DNA from 3 places in the Micromonospora sp. AMSO1212t genome. Region 2 is predicted to be linked to each of the others. Evidence: riboswitches for the same ligand, from Rfam matches in the RefSeq annotation. Region 2 holds a riboswitch; each other region holds the start of a gene.

Region 1 (9,697 bases), on a different contig from region 2:
TCGCCGCCGAGATCATCTTCGATCGCGGTCTCGGTGACCTCTTCGTGGTGCGTACGGCCGGGCACACCGCCGGGCCGGAGGTGCTCGGCAGCGTCGAGTACGCCGTCACCGTGCTCGGCACGCCGCTCGTGGTGGTGCTCGGGCACGACTCGTGCGGCGCGGTCCAGGCCGCCCGCGAGGGGTTCCGGACCGGCGCCGCCCTGGTCGGGCACCTGGGCGCGGTGGTGGACGCGGTCTCGCCCAGCCTGCTGCGCGCCTCCCGCCAGGGCGTCGACGACCTCGACGGCATCATCGACGTGCACATCGCGCAGACCGTCGAGACGCTGCTGGCCCGCTCCGCCGTGCTGGCCGAGCGGGTGGCGGCCGGGCGGTGCACGGTGGTGGGCATGTCGTACCGGCTCGCCGGCGGCGAGGTGCGGACCGTGGCGCAGGCCCCGGCTCCGCTGCCCGCTCCGGCGGCGCCCGCCGACCCGGCGCTGGCCGGCTGACCGGTAGGGAAGACGAAAAAGGGGGCCGCCCGAGGACGGCCCCCTTTCGCTGTGTCCCGGTCAGAGCAGCGACATGTGGACGTGGTCGGTGTGGTTCGACGGTCCGCTGTACGAACTCCAGCCGGTGGCCGGGAACCAGATCTGCCGGTTCCAGATGACGTAGTAGATGCCCAGCCGGTCGGCGTTGCGGATGAGGAAGGCGGCGACCTCGTTGCCGTACCGGCGGGTGTCGTTGTTGTGCCAGGGCGCGAAGCCGCTGTTCTGGAGCGACCAGTCGCACGCCTTGCCCTTGGGGTGCTCCCACGGCCCGCCGGACCGGTAGCAGCCCACGAAGCGCTTGAAGCCCGCGCGCCGGACCTCCTTGTACGCGTGCAGCGTGCGCGGGGTGACGCAGCCCGAGGTGGTCGGGTCGTCCTCGCTGCACGACTCGGCCTTCCATCCGCCGTCGGCGGTGCGGCCGGGGGCGATCTTGGCGACCGGTGAGGTGGCGGAGACCAGGCCGCCGGTGAAGCCGAGACCGCCGACGAGCTTCAGCGCGCGCTCGGCCTGCACCTTCTCGCGCTCCATCGCGTTCTTCTGCTTCTCCTGCTCGCGCACCTCGGCGTCGAGCGCGATCTTGGCCTGCTCGGCGCGGGTCTTGACCGCGTTGATGGCGGCCAGGCGCTGCGCGTTGAGGAGGTTCAGCTCGTCCAGGGCGTTGACCCGGCGGACGAACGAGTCGGGCGAGTTGCTCTCCAGCAGCATCGCCATGGCGCCCATCCGGCCGGTCCGGTAGGACTGGGCGGCGAGCTGGTTGACCTGAGGGCTGAGCGCTTCGAGTTCGGCCTGTGCCGTCTTCACCTCGGCCGCCAGCCGCCGCTGGCGGTCCTGCGACTTGGCGAGCTTCGCCTTGGCCTGGAGGAAGTTCCGGTTGGCGGCGTCGATCGCCTCGGTGATGAGTGGCGGTTCGCCGTCCTCCTCGTGTCCCGAGGGAGTGCCGGGGGCCGCCGCGGTGGGGGCCGCGGTCGCCGGGGTCGGCCCGGCCAGCACGGCCAGCGAGGCCAGCACGGCCACCACGGGTGTCAGCCAGCGGCGCAGGGGTGCCGTCACAGTGTTCCCTTCCGTCGGCCGCCGACCGGGTTAGCTGACGGGTTCGGGACGGAAGTGGCCCCTACCGCTGTTGCGGATTCACCCCATGTACCTGGTTCCCCGGCTCGCCCGCGGGCGATTGGGCGGCGGCACCGCTGGCGCCGGTGCGCGCCTTCGGCGGTGACCGGCAGCGAGGTTACCTGACAGCACTCCTGAGGATCTACGTCCGGAAGCCGACCAATAGCGAGATTTCGCCGTGGCGCACCGTGACCAGCGTCGCGTTTGAAATCGATGGTCACGCTGCGGAGTGTCACCATGCGGCCTCCGTACTCTTCCCGCCGCCGAGCGCCTCCAGCGCGTCGTCCCGTCCGGCCGGCGGTCGGGCCGCGGGCGCCGCCGGCTCCGCGCCGCGCGAGCGCCGTCCGGCGGTCGTCACGATCGCGGCCAGTCCGGTCGTCAGCGGTACGGCGGCGATCAGGCCGAGCGTGGCCACCGCGCTGCGGACGATCTCCTGGGCGAGGAACTCGCTCGTCAGGATCTCGCTCACCGGGCGGGAGTCCGCGACCAGTAGGAGCAGCAGCGGCAGCGAGGCACCCGCGTACGCCAGCACGATGGTGTTGACGGTGGACGCGATGTGGGCCCGGCCGACCCGGGTGGCCGCCCGGTAGAGCTGCCGCCGGGACAGCCCCGGGTTGGCGTGCGCCAGTTCGGTGACGGTGGCCGCCTGGGTGACTGTGACGTCGTCCAGCACGCCCAGCGAGCCGATGATGATGCCGGCCAGCAGCAGGCCGTGCAGGTCCACGTCGCCCTGGAACATGGACAGCGTGGTGGCGTCCTCGCTGCCGAATCCGGTCAGGTGGGTGGCGGACGTGGCGAGCAGGCCGAGCACGCCGGTGACCACCAGGCTGCCGAGCGTGCCGAGCACCGCCACCGACGTCTGCGCCGTGATCCCGTGGGTCAGGTAGAGCACCACGAACATGATCAACGCGGCGCCCACGATCGCCACCAGCAGCGGGGGCTGGCCGGCGCCGATGCCCGGCAGCACGAAGCCGAGCAGGATGGCGAAGCTGGCCACCAGGCCGCCGAGCGCGGCGAGCCCGCGCCAGCGGCCGAACGCCACGATCGCGGCGGCGAAGAGCACCATCAGCCAGATCAGCGGCGTACCGCGCTGGTGTTCGGCGATGTTGTAGGACTTCACCGCCGGATCGGCGGGGTCGGTCAGCTCGACCAGGACGACCTCGTCGCCGACCGCGACCCGGGGCGCGCCCGGCCCGGCCGGGATCGGCGTCTCGACCTGCCGGCCCGCGTCCGGGCCCTGCTCGGCGGTGACGGTCACCGTGCCGCAGGGCCCACCTCCACCGTCCGGGGCCTCCGGGGTCGGGGGGCAGGGCTCGGTGACCACCCGGGTCACGGTGCCGTGGTAGCGGGGGACGTCCGCACCGCCGACCGGCTCCCGGTCCTGCCGGGGCCAGAGCACCAGCGCCGCGATCACGGTGATCACGAACAGCGGCACCACCACGGCGACGAGCAGCCGTCGTACGCCCGGCGGCGTGGGTGGTGCGGGGTGGGTGTGGTCGGCACCCATGGCGTCTCTCCCAACGGTCGCGGCGACGCCTGGTCCGCCGGGCCGGTCTGGTCACCCGGCCGGCGCGGACGTGTCGTCCACGTCCGGGGCGTCGCCCGGCCATGGTAGGCAGCCCGGCCGGGCGCTCCCGGACACCGTGGCCGGTGACGCGCGCCCGCGCGGATCAGGCCAGGCCCGCCCGGCGTCGCCGGTACTCGTCCTCGTCGATCTCGCCGCGGGCGTACCGCTCGTCGAGGATGCGCCGGGCCGTCGTCGGGCCCAGGTACTGCGGGCCGGTCCACCGCACGGCCGCCCAGACGAGCCCCGCCAGCACCGCGAGCACCAGCAGGGACCAGATCCACATCCAGCCCATCATCGGGCTCTGCCACATCATCGGGCCGCCCTCCGTCCGTCACCGCGGGTCCGCCGGTCCGGCCTGCCCGCCACTTCGACGGTACGTCCGCCCGGTCGCGTCGGCGCGGGTCGATGTGCCCTGCTCCGAGGGTCGGAGGTCCCCGCTCAGCCGCGCTTCATCAGGCGGCCGACGGCGGCCATCATCTCGGTCGCCATCTCGTCGGCCCGGCCCTCGGCGGCGCCCTCGTGCATGCAGTGCCGGGCGTGGCCGTCGAGCAGGCCCAGGCCGACCTTGTCCAGCGCCGCCTGGATGGCCGAGATCTGGGTCAGCACGTCGATGCAGTAGCGGTCGTCCTCGACCATCTTCTCGATGCCACGGACCTGGCCCTCGATTCGGCGGAGCCGGGCGAGGAGTTGGTCCTTGCTGGCGGTGTAGCCCCGGGTCGGGCTGGACGGCGCGGTCATGAAACCGAGGATACCGTACCCCTCGGGGGTATGCTAACGTTCGAGACGTACCCCTAGGGGGTATCAGATCGGAGGGCGAGATGGAGACCACCTACCAGGTGAACGGCATGACCTGCGGGCACTGCGTCAACTCGGTGAGCACCGAGCTGAGCGCGCTACCGGGCGTCACCGACGTCCAGGTCGACCTGGCCGGCGGCCGGGTCACCGTCACCAGTCAGAACCCGCTGGACGCGAACGCGGTCCGCGCGGCGGTCGACGAGGCCGGCTACGACCTCGTCGGTACGTGACGGGTCCGACGGACCCGCAGAAACCGAGGAGACACCATGAACACGGCGACGAAGCTCAGCGGCTTCGCCCTCGGCCTCGTGGCGGTGTTCGGCGCGGCGTACGGGATCGGCAACCTGGCCGATCCCGTCGCCCCGGCCGCCGAGACCCGCCACGACGACAGCGACAGCGACCACGGGGCCGGCGACACCGGCCACGGTGACGAGAGCGGCGCCTCCGCGCACCTGCCCGGCGGGCTGCTCGTCTCCGAACGCGGCTACACGTTCCAGCCCGCCGCCGCCCCGGCCGGGCAGTTCGCCTTCCGGATCACCGGCCCGGACGGCGCTCCGGTCACCCGCTTCGAGGTGGCCCACGACAAGCGCATGCACCTGATCGTCGCCCGCCGGGACCTCTCCGGGTTCCGGCACGTCCACCCGGAGATGACCGGCGACGGCACCTGGCGGGTCGCCTCGCCGCTGCACGGCCCCGGCGTCTGGCGGGCCTTCGCCGACTTCACCCCGGAAGGCGCGGAGCCGCTGACCCTCGGCCTGGACGTCACGGTCCCCGGCGAGCTGGCCGCCCGGCCGCTGCCGACGCCGGTGACCAGCACCACAGTCGACGGCTACACGGTCACGCTGACCGGCACGCCGGAGCCGGGCCGCACCAGCCGGCTCACTCTCTCCGTCAGCCGCGACGGGCAGCCGGTCACCGACCTTCAGCCCTACCTCGGCGCGTACGGGCACCTGGTGGCGCTGCGGCAGGGCGACCTGGCGTACCTGCACGTGCACCCGGAGGGCATGCCCGGCGACGGGCGCACACCGGCCGGTCCGGCGGTCACGTTCGCCGCCGAGGTGCCCTCGGCCGGGGCGTACCGTCTGTACCTGGACTTCCGGCACGGCGACGCGGTGCACACCGCCGAGTTCACCGTCCTGGCCGGCGACCGGACCGCGCCGGTGCCCACCGCGCCGGCATCCACCACCGCACCGACCCCGGACGCCGGACACGGCACCCCGGGGCACGGGCACAGTTGAGCGCCGGAGGTGCCGCGATGACTGCCACGGGAAAGGCGCTGCCCACCGCGCCGAACCTGATCGAACTGGCCATCGGCGGGATGACCTGCGCGTCCTGCGCCGCCCGGATCGAGAAGAAGCTCAACCGGATGGACGGCGTCGAGGCGACCGTGAACTACGCCACCGAGAAGGCCACCGTCCGGTACGCCGACGACATCGCGCCGGCCGACCTGATCGCCACCGTCGAGAAGACCGGTTACACGGCAGTGGTGCCGCCGCCGCCCGAGCAGGCGGAGACGGCCCCGGCCGGGCAGCCGGTGGACGCGCTGCGCACCGCGCGTACCCGGCTCTGGGTCTCCGCCGTGCTCACCCTGCCGGTGATCGTGCTCGCCATGGTTCCGGCCTGGCAGTTCGACTACTGGCAGTGGGCCTCCCTCACCCTTGCCGCCCCGGTGGTGGTCTGGGGTGGGCTGCCGTTCCACCGCGCCGCGCTGGTCAACCTGCGGCACGGTGCGGCCACCATGGACACGCTCGTCTCGCTCGGCACGCTGGCCGCGTTCGGCTGGTCGCTCTGGGCGCTGTTCCTCGGCGACGCCGGCATGCCCGGGATGAAGCACCCGTTCAGCTTCGACATCACCCGCGGCGACGGCGCCGGCAACATCTACCTGGAGGCCGCCGCCGGGGTGACCGTGTTCATCCTGGCCGGGCGGTACTTCGAGGCCCGCTCCAAGCGCACCGCCGGGTCGGCGCTGCGCGCCCTGCTCGAACTCGGCGCCAAGGACGTGGCGGTGCTGCGCGGCGGGCAGGAGACCCGGATCCCGGTCGGCCGGCTCGCGGTCGACGACCGGTTCGTGGTCCGGCCCGGCGAGAAGGTCGCCACCGACGGCGTGGTCGAGGAGGGCACGTCGGCGGTCGACGCCAGCATGCTCACCGGCGAGTCGGTGCCGGTCGAGGTGGGTCCGGGCGACGCCGTGGTCGGCGCGACTGTGAACGCCGGCGGCCGGCTGGTGGTCCGTGCCACCCGGGTCGGCGGCGACACCCAGCTCGCCCAGATGGCGCGGCTGGTGGAGCAGGCGCAGACCGGCAAGGCGGCGGTGCAGCGGCTCGCCGACCGGATCTCCGGTGTCTTCGTGCCGATCGTGATCGCGCTGGCCGCCGCCACGCTCGGATGGTGGCTCGGCACCGGCTCCGGGCCGACCGCCGCGTTCACCGCCGCGGTGGCCGTACTGATCATCGCCTGCCCGTGCGCGCTCGGCCTGGCCACCCCGACCGCGCTGCTCGTCGGCACCGGGCGCGGTGCGCAGCTCGGTGTGCTGATCAAGGGACCGGAGGTGCTGGAGTCCACCCGCCGGGTCGACACCGTGGTGCTGGACAAGACCGGCACCGTCACCACCGGCCGGATGGCGCTGGCCGAGGTGCTGCCCGCCGACGGCGAGGACGCCGCCGAACTGCTCCGGGTGGCCGGCGCGCTGGAAGCCGCCTCCGAGCACCCGATCGCGCGGGCCGTCGCCGAAGCCGCGGCCGAGGCCGGGGCGCTGCCTCCGGTCGGTGAGTTCGCCAACGCCGAGGGGTTGGGCGTGACCGGCACCGTCGACGGCCGGACCGTGGTGGTCGGCCGGGCCCGGCTGCTGCGAGAGCGGGGTCTCTTCGTACCCGAGGAGGTCGCGCGGGCCGCGACCGGCGCGGAGGCGGCGGGCCGGACGGCGATCCTGGCCGGCTGGGACGGGCGGGCCCGGGGCGTGCTCGCGGTGGCCGACGCGGTGAAACCGACCAGTCGGGCGGCGGTCGCCCGGCTGCGTGAGCTGGGCCTGAAGCCGGTGCTGCTCACCGGTGACAACACCACTGTGGCGAAGGCGGTGGCGGCCGAGGTCGGCATCGACGAGGTGATCGCGGAAGTGCTGCCCGCCGAGAAGGTCGCGGTGATCGAGCGGCTCCAGGGCGAGGGCCGGGTGGTCGCCATGGTCGGCGACGGGGTGAACGACGCCGCCGCGCTGGCCCGGGCCGACCTCGGGCTGGCCATGGGCACCGGCACAGACGCGGCCATCGAGGCCGCCGACCTGACGCTGGTCCGGGGCGACCTGATGGTCGCGGCGGACGCCATCCGGCTCTCCCGGCGGACGCTGGCGATCATCAAGGGCAACCTGTTCTGGGCGTTCGCCTACAACGTCGCGGCGCTGCCGCTGGCGGCGGCCGGGCTGCTCAACCCGATGCTCGCCGGGGCGGCGATGGCGTTCTCGTCGGTCTTCGTGGTGGGCAACAGCCTCCGGCTGCGGCGCTTTCGCCCGATCGGGTGAGGGGATTGAGCGGACGGCCTCCGGGGTAACCAGTTGTCGACAGGCAACCGCATCAGTGGAGGTCATCATGGGTCTGGACGACAAGATCGACAACACGTCGCAGGACACCGCTGGCAAGGTCAAGGAGGGCATCGGCCGGGCGACCGACAACGAGCGCCTCGAGGCCGAGGGCCGCAACGACCAGGCCGGCGCCAAGCTCAAGCAGGCCGGCGAGAAGATCAAGGATGCCTTCAAGAGCTGACGTACGCGCAGTGCACGTCGCCGGGCCGGCCCTTCGGGCCGGCCCGGCGTGCTGTCCAGGCGCGGATCAGCGCGGCCGCTCACCGGCCAGGCGGGCGGCGCGTACCTCCAGGTAACGCCGCTCCGGCAGGCTCGTGGTGGCCCGCGCGGCGGCCAGGTACGCGGCCCGCGCCTCCGCACGGTCGCCGGCCATGTCGAGCAGGTGCGCACGGACGGCGGCGAGCCGGTGATGGCCCGCGGTCCGGCCGTCGGCGTCGAGTGTGGCCAGCAGCGCCAGCCCGGCACGCGGGCCGTCCACCATGGCCACCGCGACTGCCTGGTTGAGCGTGACCATCGGGTTCGGCGCGACCCGCTCCAGCACCCGGTAGAGCGCGACGATCTGCCGCCAGTCGGTGTCCTCGGCGGTGGGCGCCTCCGCGTGCACCGCGGCGATCGCCGCCTGCACCTGGTACGGGCCAGGCGCCGACCAGGTGAGCGCCTCGGTCACCAGCGCCACCCCCTCGGCGGCGGCGTCCCGGTCCCACCGGCTGCGGTCCTGCTCGGCCAGCGGCACCAGCTCGCCGTCCGGCCCGGTACGGGCGGCCCGGTGCGCGTCGGTGAGCAGCATCAGCGCCAGCAACCCGGCCACCTCGCCGTCGTCCGGGAGCAGCCGGCGCAGCTCCCGGGTCAGCCGGATGGCCTCCCCGGTCAGCTCGACCCGGTGCAGCGCCTCGCCGCTGGACGCGGTGTGGCCCTCGTTGAAGATCAGGTAGAGCACGCGCAGCACCGCGCCCAGCCGCTCGTCCCGGTCGGCCGGGGACGGCAGCGTGAAACGCGCGCCGGCCGCCTCGATCCGCTGTTTCGCCCTGCGGATCCGCTGGCTCATCGTCGCCTCCGGCACCAGGTACGCGCGGGCGATCTCAGCCGTGCTCAGCCCACCAACGGCGCGCAGCGTGAGCGCCACCTGCCCGCTCACCGGCAACGCCGGATGGCAGCAGAGGAACAGCAGCCGCAACGTGTCGTCGGCGCTGGGCGGCTCCTCGTCGGCGGGCGGGGCGACCGCCGCGTACGCGGGCTGCCGGACCGCCACCGCCACCTCGCGTTCCCGGCGGGCGTGCTCGCTTCGCCACTCGTCGGTGAGCCGGCGCGTGGCGACGGTGACCAGCCAGGAGCGGGGATGGTCCGGCAGGCCCTGCTCCGGCCACTGCACGGCGGCGGCGAGCAGCGCCTCCTGGACGGCGTCCTCGCAGGCGTAGAACTGGCCGTGCCGGCGGACGAGCACGCCGAGGACCTGCGGTGCGAGTTCGCGCAGCAGGTCCTCGACCGCCCGGGAGGTCACATCTCCGTCCCGGCCTGCTCCATCACCGCGCGCACCTCCAGCACGCCGAAACCGTGCCGTACGTCCGGCCAGCGCGCGGCGATCTCGGCGGCCCGCTCCGGGGTCTCGCAGTCGACAGTCAGGTAGCCGGCGAACTGCTCCTTGCTCTCCATGAACGGCCCGTCGGTGATCTCGACGCCGCCGGCGGCCGGGCGTGCCGTGCGGGTCTGCGAGGGGTGGGCCAGCGCCTCGCCGCCGACCAGCTCGCCGGACTCGGTCAGCTCTTTCATGATCTCGTCGACCTCGCCGAAGATCGCGTTGCGTTCCGCCTCGGACAGCTCCTCCACGAAGCCGGGCCGGTTCCAGATCAGCAGCATGTACTTCACGGTGCACTCCTCGGGTGCGGGCCACCGGCGGTGGCGCCTCGCAGACGGGTCGGAGCCGGTCCGCCCGATCCGACATCATCCCCCGGGAAGTTCAGCGACCCCCGCGAAGCGGACGGCGCGCCGGGCGGCCCGGGTCGAGCGAGGCCCGGTCGGCCGCGCTGGTGCCGGAGACCCAGCCCTGCTCGTCACGCACCTGGAGCCGGTGCCGGGTGGTGCCCGGGAAGAGCTGGTCGACGTGTTCCCGGACGGCGTCGGAGCGGGCCGCGA
Region 2 (9,697 bases):
CCCGGCCCGGCGCAGCCCGGCGATCAGCCGTGCCCGGTCCAGCTGCTCCGGCGCGTAGTAGCGGTAACCCGAGTGCGGGTCCACCGCGGCCGGGGGCAGCAGCCCGCAGTCGTCGTAGATGCGCAACGCCCTGGCGCTCAGGCCGGCCGCGCGGGCGAACGCGCCGATGGTCAGCAGTCGCACCGTGCCTCCCTCACGCTCCTCGTGCCGGTCACCGCGACCGGCACTGATCACGCTGGGCCTTGCCGCAGGGGACGGGTCAAGGCGTCGCTGCCGACAGTTTGGTCAGCATCCGGCCCAGGTGCGGCTCGATCGTGCCGGCCGGCGCCTCGGCCACCTCGGCCGTCGTCCACCAGCGGATGCCGGCGAACTCCACCGGATCGGGCGTGAACCGCTGGTCACGGTGGGCGGACAGCACGTACCAGAGGCTGACGTCGGTGTGCCGCTGCTCCGGCGGGCCGACCGTCTCGGTGACGGTGAGGAACGCCGGGCGCTCGCCGAACGGCGGCGCGAAGACCGCCGCCACGCCCAGCTCCTCCCGCAGCTCGCGGCGCACCGTGTCGGCCGGGTGCTCGCCGGGCTCGACGTGACCGCCGCTCGGCAGCCACATGCCCGCGAGACGGTGGTCGACCAGCAGCACCGCGCCGTCGGCCGGGTCGCGGAGCAGGAAGTACGCGACCAGATGCGGCGACGGCGTACGCGGCTTGGCCCGGCGGAAGATGTCCTCCGTGGCGGCGAGCCAGGTCAGGGCCGCCCCCCGGTGCCGCGCCTCCTGCTCGTCACCAGGTGTCAGCTCGTCCACCAGTGCCCGGATCTCGTCCCGCATCCCGCCGATGCTGCCACCCGGGTACGACAGGGTCAGTCCGGCGGCAGCGGGTTGGCGTCGGCCGCCGCGCGGACGAACTCGCGTACCCGGGAAGTGGTGTTCCCGGCCGGCCACACCGGGCCGCGACAGATCGGCGGCGCGTCGTGGATCGGCACGTAGGCCAGGTCGGGACGGGCGTAGAACTGGCGGGTCTGCTCGCCCACCGGCAGCACCCCGCGCCCCAGCGCGACGAGCGCCAGCATCTCGGAGAAGCTGCCGCCCACCGGGCCCCTCGGCACCGGGCGGCCCGCCGGGGTGCGGTCCGGCGTGCGGTCCTGCTTGAACGCGGTGGAGGTCACCGCCGGGTACTGCACCACCGGATGGTCGCCGAGCACCTCCAGCGACACCGACTCCTCGGCCGCGAGCGGATGGCCCGCGGCCACCGCGAGCACCCGGCGCTCGCGCATCAGCACCGGGCCGTTCGCCATGCCGTCGAAGGGGTACGAGGCGATCAGCACGTCGATCGTGCCGTCCAGCAGGCTCGACCGGGTGCTGGCCAGCGGCGCCTCGTGCACGTGCACCTCGCAGTCCGGGTGGCGCTCGGCGAACCGGGCCACCGCGCGCAGCAGCACCGGCGCTGTCGACTCACCGACGTACGCAACCCGCAGCTCGCCGGTGAGCCCGCGCCCGGCGTCCACGGCCCGCTGCACCGCCGCCTCGACGCCGGCCACCAGCGGGCGCATCTCCTCGGCCAGGCGGGCGCCGATCGGGGTAAGCCGGACGACCCGGCTGGTGCGCTCGAACAGCGGCGCGCCGATGCGGCGTTCCAGCTTGCGCACCACGTGGCTGACCCGGCCGGTGCTCACCCGCAGCCGCTCGGCGGTCCGCCCGAAGTGCAGTTCCTCGGCCAGGGTCAGGAACGTCTCGATCTCGTACCGCTCCAGCACCGGAGCACCTCCGTCGTTGCCTGCGGGTCAACGATCGTAGTCCGGATCGGGCTTGGTCCCGGCGGCGCGGCGGACCAGGGTTGACGGCATGCACAACGTTCTCGTGACGGTGACCGGTTTCGACCACCTCGTGCTCGCGGTGAGCGACGTCGAACGCTCGCTCGGCTTCTACTGCGGCACGCTCGGCCTGGCCCCGGTGCGGGTCGACAGGTGGCGGGCCGGCGAGGTGCCCTTCCCGTCCGTACGCGTCGACGCCGGCACCATCATCGACCTGGTACGGGGCGAGCCGGTCGGGTCCAACGTGGATCACTTCTGCCTCGTGGTCGAGCCGGTCGACTGGCAGCGGGTGGTCGACTCCGGCGTGTTCACCGTGCTGACCGGCCCGGTACCGCGCTTCGGCGCGCGCGGCACCGGCACCTCGATCTACGTCAGCGACCCGGACGGCAACGCAATCGAACTGCGCTCCTACCCGGCCGACGCCTAACCTGGCCCGATGCCGGAGCTGGAACGACTCGCCGCTCACCACGCACCCGCCGTGCTGCGGTTCGAGCGGGAGAACCGGGCGTACTTCGCCCGGTACGTCCCCGACCGGGGCGACGACTACTTCACCGGGTACGCCGCCCGGCACGCGGCCCTGCTGGACGAGCAGGAACGCGGCACCTGCCACTTCCACGTGCTGGTCGGCGACCACGGCACCGTGCTCGGGCGGTTCAACCTGGTCGACGTGGCCGGCGGCAGCGCCGAGCTGGGCTACCGGGTGGCCGAGCGCGCCGCCGGGCGCGGGCTCGCCGGTGAAGGCGTACGGCGCGTCTGCGAACTGGCCCGTACCGAGTACGGGCTACGCCGGCTGGTCGCCTCGGCGGCGCTGGCGAACCCGGCCTCACTGGCGGTGCTCCGGCGTGCCGGTTTCGTGCTCGACGGCGGGGTGTCCGACTGCGAGGTGGATCTGGACGGGGAGCCCGGCCTGCGGCACGCGCTCGACCTCCGTGCGCCCTACGCGGCCGCGTCCCCGTAGGTGGGCGCGCCGGCCGGCTCGTACGTCAGTTGCAGCGTGCCGTGGGCGTGGTTGACCGACTCGGTGAGCCGCAGCGCACTCGGCACCGTCCCCTCGCCGAACAGCCGCTTCCCGGTGCCGAGCACGACCGGGTACAGCCACAGGTTGAGCCGGTCGACCAGGCCGAGGCGCAGCAGCGACTGCACCAGGTCGAGGCTGCCGATCACGTGGACCTCGTCGTGGCGGGCCTTCATCTCGGTTACGCGCTCGGCCAGGTCGCCGCTTACCAGCGACGAGTTCTCCCAGGCCAGCGGTTCGGCGAGCGTACGGCTGGCCACGTACTTGGGCACGCCGTTGAGCAGGCCGGTGAAGGGGATGTCCGCGGGCGCCTCGGGCCAGTAGCCGGCAAAGATGTCGTACGTCTTGCGGCCCAGCAGGAGCGCGTCCATGCTGCTCGCCTGCTGGAACATCACCGCGCCGGACTTGTCGTCGAGCAGCGGCATCTGCCAGCCGCCGTGGCTGAAGCCGCCCTCGCGGTCCTCGTCGGGTTCGCCGGGAGCCTGCGCCACGCCGTCGAGGGTCAGGAACTCGGTCACGATCAACTTGCCCATGGGTCTGCTCCTCCGGTTTCTGCTCGTCCCCCGTCAGACCCGTCAACGACCCGCAACTCATCGCCGACTCCGAGGGACCAGCGACCTGAGACTGCCCGTAAGATCATTCTCTTCGGCAGGCGTACGCCTCCGGAGTCCTCGAAGGCGGATTCGCCATGATCCCCGATCGGACTGAGATAAGCAGCCTCCTGGACGAGGCGCTGGCGGGTGTGGCCGTCGCGTTCCAGGGCATGACGGCCCACGAGCAGGAGTCCAACTGCGAGTGCCACTGGGGCAGCGCGGAGGAGTTGGCACTGCTGAAGACGCCGGACGTGCCGCTCGACGATGACCTGCTCGGCCGGACATACGGCACCGCGGACTGGCACTATCCCGGCCCGCTGCTGCGCCGGATCCTGCCGCAGCTGACCCAGCACCTCGTGGCGGGCGATGCAATTTCCCGGACCGGAGCGCCTGGCCTTGGATACTTCTTCGCCACCGCCCGCTGGCAGGAGTGGCCCGCCGGACAGCAGGACGCCCTGCGGGAGTTTCTGAACGCCTGGTGGCTGCATGTACTGGTCGAGCCCGACGCGAAGGTGTCCGCCCATGACGGCCTCTCCTTCCTCGCCGAGGCGACCATCAAGTTCAACCCGTGGCTGGCAGCCTGGGCAGAGGCTCTGGTCGACGAGGTGACCCGCCGGCGGCTGGTCGAGGCCGTGGATGAGTGGATGTACGACCTGCGGGGCAACGCGCTCCCGTGGCCGAGTTGGCACGACGTCGACACGTGGGTTCCCGCCCTGCAACTGTTTGTCGTCCGACACGCGCCCGGCGCACTGCGGGAGCACAACGCATCGGTCGAACTGCTCGACGACGTCCGCCGGCTCGGCCTGTCCGATCCCGAGCGGTGGGCCTGACAGCCCTCGCGGTGACGCGTCGGATACTCGGCCTGAACGCGCACGGCGCATTGTGTCATCCGATGTTCCGGGCACGGCCAGCGCAAGAAGCGGTAGCGACGACTGAGGCCCCAGCCAGGAAACCTGTCCTGAGCTGGGCGTCCGGCCTCGCCGGCCTGCGTCTCGCCCATGAGCCGCTTCTCCCGATGCTCACCGCCCCAGTCAGCGGCGTCAGCAGCCCTACCTCGTCCGAGCGTCAGGCACGAACCGGCGGCTCGCCGAATCTGGCACCACGGACGACGGAATCGGTCTCGACTTCCTGGACCGTCCAGACGTGACCGACGAAGTCGTCCACCGCGACACCACCGCGTCCGAGCAGCGTCCGGATCGCTGCCACTGCCTCCTGCCGCCGCGACAACCGGTAGTTCACCTGGACCGCCCACGCCGGCCGCTCGCCGACCGCGCACTCCAACTCCGCCACCATCTCAGGCTCCCAGTCGAGGTACAGGTCACGGTGTTCCTCCACCAGCCAGAGGAAGACCGAGCCCGGCGCGACCCACTGATCAGGCTGGGTCTCACCGAGGGAACCCAGGAGCCGCAACACGTCCGCCCTGGACACGGCCGGGAAGACGAACGCATTCTCACTCACGCGCAGAACCATAGGCGCCCCGGCAAGAAGCCGCGGCCATCGGCCGGTGCAGGCTGGTGACCCGTGGAACATCGAAGGCCCTGACCGGGACTGTTGTCCTGATCAGGGCCTTCACGCTGGAGCGGGTGACGGGAATCGAACCCGCACTGTCAGCTTGGGAAGCTGATGTTCTGCCATTGAACTACACCCGCAGGCGGCACCACTCTACCCGAAGGTCACCACCCCCGTGCATCCAGGTGCCCGCGCCACTTCGGCGAGGTGGCTGCATCGGCGGGCGGTTGACCCCGCCACCTCCCCGAGCTGGAGTGGATCAAGCACTCAAGCGAGGCCGGTCGGCGCGAAGTTGCACGTCGGCAACATATGGGCGTTCTCAAATCTGTCGATGAGATGTAACGTCTGCCCCACGTTTCCGAACCGGCGTGACACACCCCCTGCCACGCCGTCAGAAAGAGGTGGGCCCATGGGACTCCGTCCCAACCTGCTGACCCGGCGTACCGCCGGTGTCGCGACGTCGACCCTCGCGCTGCTGCTCAGCACCGCCGCCGTCGGCGTCGTCCCCGCTGCTTCGGCCTTCTCGGCCGCCCCGGCCGGCGTCTGCGCCGAGCCGGCTGACGCCCACGCCGACGAGCACGCGAACGCTCGCGTCGCGAAGGGTGGCAACGCCAAGCTCGACCCGAACCACCTGACCGCCAAGCAGGTCCGTGACCGTGAGGCCGACCTCGCCGCGGCGCAGCGCGAGCGGGCCAACTTCCGGACCGGCGCCGTCGCGCCGCTGGCCACCGTGACGATCCCGGTCGTCGTGCACGTCATCCAGGAGAACAGCACCCGGGCCGGCGGCAACATCACCGACTCGATGATCAACCAGCAGATCACCGTGCTGAACCAGTCGTACGCGGGCTCGACCGGCGGCGCCGCCACCGCGTTCGGATTCCAGCTCACGAAGATCAACCGGGTGACCAACCCGTCGTGGTACCCGATCGTGCAGGGCTCCTCCGCCGAGCGCTCGATGAAGACCTCGCTGCGTCAGGGCGGCAAGAACACGCTGAACATCTACCTCGGCGAGCTGAGCGACAGCCTGCTGGGCTGGGCCACGTTCCCGAAGCGGACGCTGGACAAGATGGACGGCGTGGTCGTGCTGAACGAGTCGCTGCCCGGCGGCACCGCGACCAATTACAACCAGGGTGACACCGGCACCCACGAGGTCGGCCACTGGCTGAACCTCTACCACACCTTCCAGGGCGGCTGCTCCGGCTCGGGCGACAGCGTCTCCGACACCCCGGCCGAGGCGTCCCCGGCGTACCAGTGCCCGACCGGGCGGGACACCTGCTCGACCGCGGGCAAGGACCCGATCACCAACTTCATGGACTACACGTACGACTCCTGCATGTACCAGTTCACCGCCGGCCAGGCGAGCCGCATGCTCACCGCGTGGAACGCCTACCGCGCGGCCTGACCCTCGCACCACGTACCGGTGCCGGCCCTGTCCTCGGACGGGGCCGGCACCGTTTCGTCTCCGGCCGGGTCAGGCGGCCGGGCGGCGGGTGTCGAAGCCGTGCCGGCCGCGCCGTGCCTCTGCGGCCACCGGCTCCCGCCGGGCCGGTTCGGCCCCGCGCGGGTCGAGCCAGACCCGCACCTGCGGCGGGGCGGCGCCGGGCTGGGCCACCGGGTCGCGCCGGGTCAGCATCGCCGCCTCGACCGTGAACTCGAACAGCCGCCAGTCGCCCTGCGGCGACGCGCGGCCGATCCGGGCAAGCCGGGCCACGGTGGCCGGGTCGGTCACCGGCCGGGCGCGGCCCGCGACGTACGCCTCGTCGTCGCTCTCCTCCGGCGGGAACGAGTGCAGCGCGTAGCGGCCGTCGCGTTCGAGGTCGCGGCGTTTCGGCGAGTCGATGACGAAGCACCAGAGGCCGTCGGCGGTGAACACCGGGGAGACCGGATGGACCCGGGGGCCGCCGTCGGCGCGGACCGTGGCGAGGTAGCCGAAGCCCGGCCCGTACTGCTGCATCAGGAGGCGGATCTCGTCGGCGAGGCGGGGCTCGTCGGCGGCGAAGTCGGACCAGGAAGCCATGTGGACACTCTATCGAACACATGTACGAAGATGTAGTGCGACACGCAGGTCACCCGTACCGGTCGCTATGGTGTTCCGATGCTGCTCTCCGACCGCGACCTGGTCTCCGAAATCAAGGCCGGCACGCTCGCGCTGGAGCCCTTCGAGCCCACTCTGGTGCAGCCGTCGAGCATCGACGTACGCCTGGACCGGCTGTTCCGGGTCTTCAACAACCACCTCTACACGCACATCGACCCGTCGATCCAGCAGGACGACCTGACCTCGATGGTGGAGGTGCCGGAGGGGCAGCCGTTCGTGCTGCACCCGGGCGAGTTCGTGCTCGCCTCCACGCTTGAGGTGATCTCGCTGGGTGACCAGCTCGCCGGCCGGCTGGAGGGCAAGTCGAGCCTGGGGCGGCTGGGTCTGCTGACCCACTCGACGGCCGGCTTCATCGACCCGGGGTTCTCCGGCCACGTCACGCTGGAGCTGTCGAACGTGGCGAACCTGCCGATCACGCTCTGGCCGGGCATGAAGATCGGCCAGCTCTGCATCTTCCGGCTCTCCTCGCCGGCCGAGCACCCGTACGGCTCGGCCGTCTACGGCTCCCGTTACCAGGGGCAGCGCGGCCCGACGCCGAGCCGGTCCTGGCAGAGCTGGCGCACCTGGCCGACCCGCTGACGCCGCGCCCGGGGCACCGCCGTCACCGGCGGAGCCCCGGACCACGACCTCAGCCGGGACGGCCGTAGCTGTTGATGTCGCCGTCGTCGACCCGCTTCATCGTGATGGGCTTGCCGGACTGGGAGGCGTGCACCACCCAGCCGTCGCCCACGTACATCGCCACGTGGTGCAGGTCGCTGTAGTAGAAGACCAGGTCACCGGCGCGCAGCTCGGCGCGGCTGACCCGCTTCGTCACGCCGTGCTGCTGGCGCGCGCTGTGCGGCAGCGAGACGCCGCCCTTGGCCCACGCGGCCATGGTGAGGCCCGAGCAGTCGAAGTGGTCCGGTCCGGCCGCGCCCCAGACGTAGATCTTGCCGATCTGGGCGCAGGCGAACTTGACCGCCGCCCCGGCCGGGCCGCCGGGGTAGCCGGCCGGGCACGGCGCCGGGCGCAGCGGGCCGCCGCCACCCTTGCCGTACACCTTGAGCCGCAGCTTCTCCAGCTTGGCGATCTCGGCGTCGATCTGCTTCTTCTTCGCCGCGAGCTGGGCCTCGGTACGCGCCAGACCGGCGATCATCTCGTCCAGCGGCTTCTTCTTCGCCGCCAGCTCGTCGCGCAGCGCGGCGACGGAGCGCACCTGCTCGTGCTGGCGGTGCGCGAAGCGGTCGAGCAGTTCCAGGCCGTTGACCAGATCGCCGGGTGAGCGGCTGCCGAGCAGCGCGTTGACTGTGGAGAGGTTGTCGCCCTTGTAGGCGTCGGCGGCGAGCCCGCCGACCTGGCCGAGCGCGGCGTCCACCCGGGCCTGGAGGGGTGCGATCTGCCGGCCGAGCGCGTCGGCCTGCTTGCGCCGCGCGGCGAGCTGCCCGCGTACGGCGTTGACCTGTTCGATGACCGGTTCGAGCTTGTTCCAGTCGCGGTCGATCTGGGCCTCGATCTCGGCGACCGAGGGTTCGGCGTGTGCCGCCGTGGTGCCGCCGGTCAGGACGACGGCGGTGCCGACCAGGGCGGCGAGGGCGGTGGTGAAGCGGGACCAGCGGGTACGCGGCACAGCCGTGGACCGGTCGACCGACCGGTTCGACGACGGCCGCTGGGCATGGAGTGCCACCGGGCGTCCGTACTCCTTCTTCCGTACCGCCTACCGGGTTAGCTGACGGATTCGGGCGGGAAGGGAGCCGCCCTACCGCATCGCTGCGGATTCACCCCAGGTACCTGGTTCCCCGGCTCGCCCGAAGGCGACTCGGCGGTGTCGGACCGTCACCGACCGGGTTGGACGGTGAGACGTGCGGCCGACGATTCACCAGAGTAGGGACCACCGTTATCGATCCGCAACTTCCAGCGCCGTGACACTCCGTACGCGATGAGGTGCCGCACCCGCGCGGAGGTGAAATTTTCTTTCAGGGCTGATTACCCACTGGAAAGGTATTGACCCTCACGGGTGTGCGGAGTGAGGGTGGAAACGCAGTGACCCCCATCCCTGTCCAGGAGGTTCGATGCACCTCTCCGCCCCGCCGTCTGGCAGACGGATACTGCTCGCCGCCGCCGTGGCCACGGCCACCGCGCTGGCGACGACCGGCCCGGTGACCGCCGCGCCGGACACGTCCGCGCCCGCGAGCGACCGGCAACAACAATACGCCGCCGCAGCAGCCGAGTACGGCGTACCGCAGAACGTGCTGCTCGGTGTCTCCTATCTGGAGTCCCGCTGGGACACGCACACCGGGCAGCCCAGCACCAGCGGCGGCTACGGCCCGATGCACCTGACCGACGCCGCGCACATCCTCGCCGTGCCGGGCAGCGCCCACGTCGACGAGGACGAGGACCCGCGCGGCGACGACGCCCGCCCGCTCAAGCTCGATCCGGCCACGGCCGCCGCACCGAAGCGGGAGACCCCGCTGCCGCCCGCCTCGCTCCAGACGCTCGACGCCGCCGCCGCGCTGACCGGGCTCGACGCGGGGACGCTGCGCACCGACCCGGCCGCGAACATCCGCGGTGGCGCGGCGCTGCTGGCGTCGTACCAGAAGGCTCTGGGTGGGCCGGTCGGTGCCGGCACCGACCCGGCGGCCTGGTACGCCGCGGTGGCCCAGTACTCCGGCGCGGACACCTCGGACGCGGCAGCGGCTT
Region 3 (9,697 bases), on a different contig from region 2:
CTGTGTACTGGTGGTAGACGTGCTTGGCGCCGTCGGCGACCGGCGGGGTCACCATGCCGGTGATCGCCGAGTCGAGGAACTTGGCGTTGGCGCGGCGCTGCTCGGTCCACTCGGCGAGCTGGGTGAGCTGCACCCGGCCGATCGCGGCGGCCACGTCGGTCATGCGCATGTTGGCGCCGACGATCTCGTTGGCGTACCGCTGCTCCATGCCCTGGTTGCGCAGCAGCCGCAGGGTGCGGGCGAGGTCCGCGTCGGCGGTGCTGATCATGCCGCCCTCGAGGGAGTGCATGTTCTTCGTGGGGTAGAAGCTGAAGCAACCGGCGGTGCCGAACGCGCCGACCGGGGTGCCGTTGCGCTCGGCGCCGTGCGCCTGCGCGGCGTCCTCGACCACGGCGAGGCCGTGCTGCTGCGCGATCTCCATGATCCGGTCCATCGCGGCCGGGTGGCCGTAGAGGTGCACCGGCATGATCGCGACGGTCTTCGGCGTGATGGCGGCGGCGACCGCCTCCGGGTCGACGCAGAAGCTGCCCGGCTCGATGTCCACGAAGACCGGCTCGGCGCCGACCAGCCGGACCGCGTTGCCGCTGGCGGCGAACGAGAACGACGGGACGATGACCTCGTCGCCCGGGCCGAAGCCGAGCGCCATCAGCGTCAGCTGGAGCGCGGAGGTGCCGGAGTTGACAGCGACGCAGTGCCGGCCGCCGACGACGTCGCCGAACTCCTCCTCGAACGCGGCGACCTCGGGGCCCTGCACGACCCGGCCGCTCCGCAGCACCCGGACGGCCGCCTCGATCTCGGCTTCGCCGATGATCGGCCGTGCGGGGGGAATGAACTCTGGATGCGGCCCGGCCATGGGGCTTCCTCCTGTCGACGCGTGGTTCATGAGAGACATTTCGGGGGATGGTACCGGTCTGTCGGGAAAACCAGCCGGTTGCACTGATTGTCCGACCGGATGTGACCTTCTGTTCATGATCGACGACGGCCCTCCGGGGGCGGCCCGGGGTTCAGACTTCCACCTCGTCGCGTACAGGCCCCACGCATGCTACCCGCAGCGCGGCGACGATCGCGGCCGCCATCCGGGGCACCTCGGTGGACTCCAGCGGGGCCCGGGAGATCGCCATCCGCCAGTAGACCGGACCGACGATGAGATCGACGGCGGCGCGCCGGTCGGTGTCCGGGGACAGCTCACCGCGCTCGACTGCCCGGCCGATCAGGATCCGCCCGATGGCCTGCTGGTAGTCGTCCAGGGCGGCCTGCAACTTCTCCGCGATCTGCGGGTTGCGGGCGGCCTCGGCCAGCAGGTCCGGGATGATCTGCGCGGCCAGCCGGTGACGCAACGCGCGCGCCATCACGTGCAGCAGGATCTCCAGGTCACCGAGGAGGCTGCCGGTGTCCAGCAGCGGGATGTTCCGGCCCGCCACCGCCGAGACCATGTCCAGCACCAGGTCGAGCTTGGAACGCCAACGGCGGTAGATGGCGGTCTTGCTCACACCGGCCCGGCGGGCCACCGCCTCGATGGAGAGGCGACCGTAGCCCACCTCGGCCAATTCCTGCATCACGGCGGCGCGGATGGCACTGGTGATCTCCCCGCGCAGCACCGCCGCGCCGGCCGGGGCACGCCTCTTCTCGGTCGTCACGTGGAACAATGTAGCGCAACGACGGTACGGTTGCGTCCCGACGTTCGGTGGACTACCTTCCATGCAGCAGCGAGGCGGCTCCTCCCCGCCCGGCCACGCTGGATCTCTTTCACCGCACTGCTCCCCATCAGCACGAAAGATCGGAGCGCCTGAACATGGCCAACACCGCGGTGGCCGACCCCGAATCCGGACTGACCCGGGCCCAGCTGGCCCAGCGGTACGGGCTACGGGTGGCCGGGGAACGACCCGCCCTGGGTGAGTACGCCCGCAGGTTGTGGGCGTACCGGCACTTCATGACCGCGTACTCGCGGGCGAAGGTCGCCTCCTCGCTGAGCAACACCCAGCTCGGTCAGCTCTGGCAGGTGCTGACACCGCTCACCAACGCGGCGGTCTACTTCCTGATCTTCGGCGTGATCCTGGCCCAGCACCGGAACGTGCCGAACTTCATCGCGTACCTGTGCACCGGCATCTTCATCTTCATCTTCACCCAGACCGCGGCGTCCAACGGCACCAGCGCGATCACCGGAAACCTGGGCCTGATCCGGGCGCTCCAGTTCCCGCGGGCCGCGCTGCCGATCACCGTGACGCTGGTCCAGCTCCAGCAGCTGCTCATGTCGATGGTCGTGCTCGCCGCGATCGTGCTGCTGACCGGCGAGCCGATCACCTTCCGCTGGGTGCTGATCGTCCCCATGCTGCTTCTCCAGACGATCTTCAACGTCGGGCTGAGCATGGTGATGGCCCGCCTCGGCTCCAAGGCCACCGACCTCAAGCAGGTCATGCCGTTCGTGATGCGCACCTGGCTGTACGCCTCGGGCGTGCTCTACCCGGTGGCGCTCATCCGCGAGCACCTGCCGAACTGGGCGGCGAACATCCTGGAGTGGAACCCCCCGCTGGTCTTCATCGAGCTGGCCCGCTACGCGCTGCTCGACTCGCACCAGCCCAACCTGATCAGCTCCCCGCTGAAGCTGTGGGCGATGGGCCTGTTCTGGGCGGTCGTGATGGGCATCGGCGGGTTCGTCTACTTCTGGCGCGGAGAGAAGGAGTACGGCCGTGGCTGAGCAGACCCTGCCGCTGAACGCCGGCCCGGTGACCGACTCGGGTCGCGTCCCCACAGTGGTGGTGGACGACGTGCACGTGATCTACCGGATCCACAAGGGCGCGAGCGGCGGCACCACCCCGGTCTCCGCGCTCAAGCGGATCGTCTCCCGCACCAAGGCGCCGAACATCCGCGAGGTGCACGCGGTCAAGGGCGTGAGCTTCACCGCGTACGAGGGTGAGGCGATCGGCCTGATCGGCAGCAACGGCTCCGGCAAGTCCACACTGCTGCGCGCCATCGCCGGGCTGCTCCCGCCGGCCCGCGGCGCCGTCTACACCCAGGGCCAGCCGTCGCTGCTCGGCGTGAACGCCGCGCTGCTCAACGACCTGTCCGGCGAGCGCAACGTGGTGCTCGGCTGCCTGGCCATGGGCATGCACCCGGACGAGGTCAAGAAGATCGCCCCGGAGATCATCGAGTTCTCCGGGATCAACGAGCGCGGTGACTTCGCCTCGCTGCCGATGCGCACCTACTCCTCCGGCATGGGCGCGCGGCTGCGCTTCGCGATCTCCTCGGCGAAGAAGCACGACGTGCTGCTCATCGACGAGGCGCTGGCCACCGGCGACCGCAAGTTCCGGGTCCGCAGCGAGCAGCGGGTCCGGGAACTGCGCGACAGTGCCGGCACGGTCTTCCTGGTCAGCCACTCGATCGGCTCGATCCGGGACACCTGCGAGCGGACCATCTGGCTGGAGAGCGGCGTCCTGAAGATGGACGGCCCCACCAAGGAGGTCTGCGACGCGTACGAGAACCAGAAGTAGCGCTTCTGGAGCGCACCGCACCGGGTTCCGCCCGGAGCGGTGCGCTCCCGCGTACGCGTTAAGGTTTTCGGATCCATCCCCTTTCACCCAGAGTGAGGTACGGCAATGACGCAGGACCACACCACCGCACCGGACGCCGCGCCGGCGAGCCCGGCACCCTGGCGCCCCGCGCGTACGGTGGCCGTGATCCTCGCCGGGGGGACCGGCACGCGCCTCGGGCTGGGCATCCCGAAGCAGCTCCTCAAGATCGCCGGTAAGCCGATCATCGAGCACACCCTCGCCGTCTTCGAGGCCGCGCCGGAGATCGACGAGATCATCGTGCTGATGGCCACCGGTCACGTCGACGACGCGCGGCGCATCGTCGCCGGCGCCGGCTTCCGCAAGGTCACCAAGGTGATCGAGGGTGGCGAGACCCGCAACGACACCACCCGGATCGCGCTCGACGCGGTCGGCGAGGGCGACGTCAACATCCTCTTCCACGACGCGGTCCGCCCGCTGGTCAGCGCCCGGATCGTGCGCGAGTGCGTGAACGCGCTCTGGACGTACTCGGCCGTGGACGTGGCCATCCCGTCCGCCGACACGATCGTCCAGGTGGACGCGGACGACTGCATCACCGACATCCCGGTCCGCTCCCGGCTGCGCCGCGGCCAGACCCCGCAGGCGTTCCGCTCCGGCACCATCCGCGAGGCGTACCGCCGCGCCGAGGGCGATCCCGACTTCGCCGCCACCGACGACTGCGGCGTGGTGCTGCGCTACCTGCCCGGCACGCCGATCAAGGTGATCGACGGCTCGGACGAGAACATCAAGGTCACTCACCCGGTCGACGTGCACCTGGCCGACAAGCTTTTCCAGCTCGCCGCCGCCCAGGCGCCCCGCCTGACCGACCACCGCAGCTACGCCGAGGAGCTGACCGGCCGGACCATCGTGGTCTTCGGCGGCAGCTACGGCATCGGCCACGACCTGGCCGAGCTGGCCCGCGGCTACGGCGCCCAGGTCTTCCCGTTCAGCCGCTCCACCACCGGCACGCACGTCGAGCGCGCCGAGGACGTGACCGCCGCGCTGAAGACCGCGTTCGAGGCGACCGGCCGAATCGACCACGTGGTGGTCACCGCCGGCATCCTGGAGAAGGGCGCGCTCGCCGAGATGGACTCGGAGACGATGGACCGTCTCCTGCACGTCAACTTCGTCGGCCCGGTCACCATCGCGCGCCAGTCCCTGCCGTACCTGCAGCAGACCAAGGGCCAGCTGCTGCTCTACACGTCCAGCTCGTACACCCGGGGCCGGGCCCGCTACGCGCTCTACTCGGCCACCAAGGCCGCGCTGGTCAACCTGACCCAGGCGCTCGCCGACGAGTGGGCCGAGTTCGGCGTACGGGTCAACTGCGTCAACCCGGAACGCACCGCCACCCCCATGCGGACGCGGGCGTTCGGCGAGGAGCCGGAGCACACGCTGCTCTCCTCCGAGGCGGTCGCGCAGGCGTCCCTAGACGTGCTGATCTCCGAACTGACCGGTCAGGTGGTCGACGTGCGCCGGTCCCCCGGCGAGCAGGTGGCCGCCGTACCGGCCCAGCCGGGCCCGCACCGGTCCGAGCTGTCCGCCGACGCCTGAACCCGACGGGACGTACCAGATGCGTGGTGACCTGGTCCGCAAGCTGCTCGCCCGGGTGCTGACCACCGGGCTGGCGGTGCTGGCCTTCCTCGTCGTGGCGCTCACCGGGGCGACCGGCTGGGGCCTGGCCCTGGCCGTCGCGGCGCTCGCCGCGACCGCCTGGGAGCGCCGGGTCCGGCCGTCCGCCGACGGTCTCGCCGAGACGGTGCTCGTCGCCGCCGGCATCCTCGTCGGCTACGCGCGGCGGCTCGACGACGGCTTCGACCCGGCGCTGGCCGCCACCGCGCTGGTCCTGCTCGGGCTGGTGCTGCTGGTCGGGCCGCTGCGGCAGGCCGGCGCGCTGGAGATCCGGGCGGCGAACCTTCCGGTCCGCACGTGGACACCGGTCGTCGCCGCCCGGCTCGGCGACGCGCTGCTGGTGCTGCTCGCCGTGGTGGCGCTCGCCGCCGCCCTGGCGCTGCCCGCCTGGACGGCGCTCGTCGCCGCGCTGCTCGTCGGCGCCGGCTGCGGGGCGGTCGCGCTGGACCTCGCCCGGCGCCGGTTCCGCCCGCCCGCCGGAGGTGGCCCGGTCGGCCGCGCGCTGCGCCGTCACCAGCCCGAGTTCGTGCTGCACTTCTCCGCCCCGCCCGGCTCCGAGTACCAGGTCACCATGTGGCTGCCGTACCTGGAGCGGATCGGCCGCCCGTTCGTGGTGGTGCTGCGCGAACCGGAGCTCCTGCCCGCGGTGGCCGCCGCCACCCGCGCCCCGGTCGTCCTCTGCCCCACGCTGAAGGCGCTCGACGAGGCGCTGGTGCCGAGCCTGCGGGTGGCGTTCTACGTCAACCACGGCGCGAAGAACGCCCACGTGATCCGGTTCAACCAGCTCACCCACGTGCAGCTGCACCACGGCGACAGCGACAAGGCCCCGAGCGCCAACCCGGTCTCGGCCATCTTCGACAAGATCTTCGTGGCCGGGCAGGCCGCGATCGACAGGTACGCCCGCGCCGGCGTGGAGATCCCCGCCGACAAGTTCGTCGTGGTCGGCCGCCCCCAGGTCGAGGCCATCGAGGTACGCCGGGAGCCGGTCACCGCACCGGCGCACCCCACGGTCCTCTACACCCCGACCTGGACCGGGCACCACGCCGACGCCAACTACTGCTCGCTGCCGGTGGCCGAGACGCTGATCCGCCGGCTGATCGACCGGGGCGCCGCGGTGGTCCTGCGCGCCCACCCGTACACCGGCAAGAACCCGGCCTCGGCCCGCCAGCTCGCCCGGCTCACCGAACTGCTCGCCGCCGACCGGGCGAAGACCGGCCGGCCGCACCTGTGGGGCGCCGCCGCGAGCCGCGAGCTGACGCTCACCGAGTGCGTCAACCGCGCCGACGCGCTGGTCTCCGACGTCTCCGGGGTCATCTCCGACTGGCTCTACTCCGGCAAGCCGTACGCGGTCACCGACACCGGCGCCGACGGCGAGCACTTCGTGGAGCGGTTCCCGCTCGCCGCGTCCGGCTACGTGCTGCGGCGCGACATGTCCAACGTGGACGTAGTGCTCACCGACCTGCTCGACGCCGACCCGAAGGCGGCACAGCGCTGGGCGGCGCGTACCCGTTACCTGGGCGACTTCCCGGCCGACGCCTACGCCGAGGCGTTCCTCACCGCCGCCCGCCGCGAACTGGAACCCGACTGGGCGGTCCCGGCGCCGCGCGCCGAGGTGTAGGCCCGCTCAGAGGTACGGGTCGAGCAGGGCGAGCACCGCCTCCGGATCCTCGACGTGCGCGTTGTGGCCCAGCCCCGGCAGCGTGGCCACCGGCACGCCCAGTTCCTTGAGCTGCGCGTCGGTCACCATCGGGTCCGTCTCGCCCCGGGCCAGCAGCACGGGCACATCGGTGGCGGCCAGCAGGGACGGCAGCCGGGGTTCCCCGACGGCGAACGCGGCCGGGTCCATCGCGAGCCGCCAGCGACCGTCCACCCGGCGCAACCCCGCCTCCACCACCGGGTGGTCCGGTGCGAACAGCCCGGCGAGCCCGGACACGCGCAGGTAGCGGCGGGCCGCCTCGTCGCGGGTGGCGAACCAGGTGACCGGCCGGGCGGCCAGCTCCTCCGACTTGGCCAGTTCGGCCGGGGACCAGACCGCCTTGATGCCGAGCCCGACCACCCCGTCAACCGGAAGCCCTCGCCGCCGGGCGGCCAGCGCCAGCGCCACCACCCCGCCGAGCGAGTGCCCGAGCAGCACCAGCCGGTCGTCGGGGCCGAGCCGGACCGGGCCGAGTCCGTCCACCACGCGCTGCGCCACGGCCTCGAACGAGTAGCCGTCGAGCGGCGGCGACCAGCCGTGTCCCGCCAGGTCGGGGGCGAGCCAGCGGCCGGGCCAGCGGCGTTCCAGCAGCGGCGCCCAGGGCAGCCACACCTCGCCGGTGGCACCCATGCCGTGCAGGAGAATCAGATGCCGCTTCCCCGTCGCGTCGCCCATTGGCGCAGTCTGCCACCGCCCGCACACGACACGCGAGACCGAACCCACCGAGCCGGCGCCCCACCAGCCCGTCGATCTTGCAGTTACGGCCCGCGGGATGCCCGGATTGCCCGTTGCAACGGGGCCACAACTACAAGATCAGCGGGGCGGGCGGGCGGGACTCAGGCGGAGTAGCCGCGCGTGGAGACCCAGTGTGCCAGGTCGATCGTGGTGACCCAGTACGAGGGCAGCGACGGGTCGGCCGAGTCGGCGATGCGTACGGCCCGGCCGTCGTTCTTGTAGCCGACCACCGCGACGTAGTGGCCGCCCGGGAACGAGTGCCAGCCGCCGTTGGTGTCGGTGGCGGTACCGGCGACGTTCGCGACGACCCCACGGCCGTTGTTGATCGCCTCGACCACGTCGGCCTGGAGCCGGTCCATCTGGGCCGGGGTGGCAGTGCCGGGAATCATGCGGGTCCGGTACGGGTTGCCCTTGACCTGCTGGTTGAGCACCCGGGTGGTGTCCTCGGCCGAGTTGGTGCCCATCTCGGTGGTGCCGAGAGGGCCGGCGAGCGCGTCCTGGCTGCGCTCGATGCCGGCGGCGCTGAGCGCGTTGCGCACGGCAGCCGGACCGCAGTAGAAGTAGTTGATCTGCGCCTGGTAGTCGTAGTCGAGCGACTTGCTCGACGGCGGCTTCGGCTTGGCCTTCGCCGTGGTGTCCGGGTCGGCCGCCTTCTTCGACGGGGAGGCGCTCGGCGACGCGCTGGGCGCGGCGGAGGCGCTGGGCGACGCCTGCGGCACGGCGATACGGGCCTCGCCGCGGCTGGCGGGCTGCTCGCCGAGGCGGGCGGCGCCGAGATCGGCGACCGCCGCGGTGTTCTCCTGGACCGGGGCGTCGTCACCGGCGGCGGCGACGGTGCCGGCACCGGCGGCCAGCACGAGCGCGGCGGCCGATCCGGCGATGATCTGGTACGGGCGTTCGGTGACGATCCGTCGCAGCTGACGCTTCAGGTGGTGCTTCACGAAATCCTCCACGGGGCGTGAGCGGCACACGCCGGCCCGGCACGCGGAGGAGCTCACACGTGCTGGCGGGGCCGGATGGCCGGGGGATCGGGAACGCCCGTGATGCCGGGCGCCCAGGGGGCGGTTGCCGGTCGCGCGTCAGGCGAGCGCGGGCACCGCGGTGCCGTGGAGGCGGGGGGACGATCGAGGGGTGGGCAAGAGGGGTAACTCCTTCCGTGGCCGCCGACCGGGTTAGCTGACGGATTCGGGCGGGAAGTACGCCCTACCGCGGGCCGTAGGCTCGCGGATTCACCCCGATGTTGCTCATGGGTCCCCGGTTCGTGGAACTCGATTAGGCGGGTCGGTGCGGCGTCGCCGTCGGCGATCGATTACCGCATCGGACGCGCCGACACTACCGGTGGGTATGTCCCATGCCAAGCGCTCCCACCTGCGTAAACGTGATCCGCGGTAACAGATTTCGGAACACCCGGTTACTGACTTCACTCAATGGGACAAGCAGTTTCGACGGCGCCCGACGGCGGAAACAGGACAGACGGCGAGCAGCCGACCGGCAATTGCGCGACTCGATGACCCGTTCTGTGCCCCGCGCCCGATTCGGTGACCCGGGTGACCGGGCTCACCATATTCCGGGTAACGATTCGGTCGAGACGAGGCGTGTCAGCCGACCCGGGCCGGGCGCCACCGCGCGTTCCGGACCGCAGCGGGCACCGGCAGGGCGCTCGTCGTCGCACTCCGGTACGGCAGAGCGGGCCGCAGGGCCATGGTTGCCGCGTACGCCTCGGCGGCGAGCGTCCGGGCGGCCTCGGCGGCCAGTTCCGCGTCCCGCCAGGCCGTCCGTTCCCGCGCGGCGGCGCGCTCCCATCCGGCCCGGCGCCCGTCCCTGACCGTGCGGGCCAGCACGATCTCCTGCTCGGCCGGGTGCCGGCGCGGATCCCACCCGTTGCGGTGCGCCAGCACGTCGGCGAGCTGACGGGCGGTCAGGTCGCCCCGCCAGTGCGCCGACATGGCGGCGTGGTGCAGCCAGCGCTCCCGGGCCGCGTACTCGCCCGGGGTGCGCGGGGTGCGCGGGGCGCCCAGCGCGGCGGCGCCGGCCAGGCGGCGGGCGGCGCTGTCCGCCTCGTCGTACGCGGTCCAGGCCCGGTCCGCCTCGT

The links. A riboswitch is a leader RNA that binds a small molecule or an ion and turns the genes downstream of it on or off. The one in region 2 is predicted to bind cyclic di-AMP.
Region 1: another riboswitch for cyclic di-AMP. It lies ahead of F8279_RS06190 (hypothetical protein); the one in region 2 lies ahead of F8279_RS22665 (NlpC/P60 family protein).
Region 3: another riboswitch for cyclic di-AMP. It lies ahead of F8279_RS02355 (C39 family peptidase); the one in region 2 lies ahead of F8279_RS22665 (NlpC/P60 family protein).

The regions. Positions count from the first base shown of each region.
Region 1 covers NZ_WBKS01000013.1:44,136-53,832, reverse strand. Annotated here, with positions in the region: gene F8279_RS06195 (carbonic anhydrase) at 1-488, shown strand, start outside; gene F8279_RS06190 (hypothetical protein) at 549-1,577, opposite strand; cyclic di-AMP (ydaO/yuaA leader) riboswitch at 1,581-1,712, opposite strand; gene F8279_RS06185 (YibE/F family protein) at 1,867-3,141, opposite strand; gene F8279_RS06180 (SHOCT domain-containing protein) at 3,305-3,514, opposite strand; gene F8279_RS06175 (metal-sensitive transcriptional regulator) at 3,640-3,939, opposite strand; gene F8279_RS06170 (heavy-metal-associated domain-containing protein) at 4,020-4,226, shown strand; gene F8279_RS06165 (hypothetical protein) at 4,263-5,234, shown strand; gene F8279_RS06160 (cation-translocating P-type ATPase) at 5,252-7,507, shown strand; gene F8279_RS06155 (CsbD family protein) at 7,575-7,748, shown strand; gene F8279_RS06150 (RNA polymerase sigma factor) at 7,815-9,065, opposite strand; gene F8279_RS06145 (YciI family protein) at 9,062-9,421, opposite strand; gene F8279_RS06140 (DUF2786 domain-containing protein) at 9,522-9,697, opposite strand, start outside.
Region 2 covers NZ_WBKS01000107.1:8,946-18,642, reverse strand. Annotated here, with positions in the region: gene F8279_RS22725 (MerR family transcriptional regulator) at 1-183, opposite strand, end outside; gene F8279_RS22720 (NUDIX hydrolase) at 260-826, opposite strand; gene F8279_RS22715 (LysR family transcriptional regulator) at 859-1,752, opposite strand; gene F8279_RS22710 (VOC family protein) at 1,841-2,236, shown strand; gene F8279_RS22705 (GNAT family N-acetyltransferase) at 2,246-2,767, shown strand; gene F8279_RS22700 (dihydrofolate reductase family protein) at 2,746-3,357, opposite strand; gene F8279_RS22695 (hypothetical protein) at 3,513-4,247, shown strand; gene F8279_RS22690 (hypothetical protein) at 4,483-4,875, opposite strand; tRNA gene F8279_RS22685 (tRNA-Gly) at 4,993-5,066, opposite strand; gene F8279_RS22680 (zinc metalloprotease) at 5,336-6,328, shown strand; gene F8279_RS22675 (pyridoxamine 5'-phosphate oxidase family protein) at 6,398-6,943, opposite strand; gene dcd (dCTP deaminase) at 7,022-7,600, shown strand; gene F8279_RS22665 (NlpC/P60 family protein) at 7,650-8,684, opposite strand; cyclic di-AMP (ydaO/yuaA leader) riboswitch at 8,698-8,832, opposite strand; gene F8279_RS22660 (N-acetylmuramoyl-L-alanine amidase) at 9,070-9,697, shown strand, end outside.
Region 3 covers NZ_WBKS01000004.1:102,061-111,757, forward strand. Annotated here, with positions in the region: gene F8279_RS02320 (DegT/DnrJ/EryC1/StrS aminotransferase family protein) at 1-853, opposite strand, end outside; gene F8279_RS02325 (TetR/AcrR family transcriptional regulator) at 1,005-1,637, opposite strand; gene F8279_RS02330 (ABC transporter permease) at 1,793-2,695, shown strand; gene F8279_RS02335 (ABC transporter ATP-binding protein) at 2,688-3,488, shown strand; gene F8279_RS02340 (bifunctional cytidylyltransferase/SDR family oxidoreductase) at 3,594-5,096, shown strand; gene F8279_RS02345 (CDP-glycerol glycerophosphotransferase family protein) at 5,116-6,792, shown strand; gene F8279_RS02350 (alpha/beta fold hydrolase) at 6,799-7,545, opposite strand; gene F8279_RS02355 (C39 family peptidase) at 7,707-8,558, opposite strand; cyclic di-AMP (ydaO/yuaA leader) riboswitch at 8,752-8,894, opposite strand; gene F8279_RS02360 (hypothetical protein) at 9,204-9,697, opposite strand, start outside.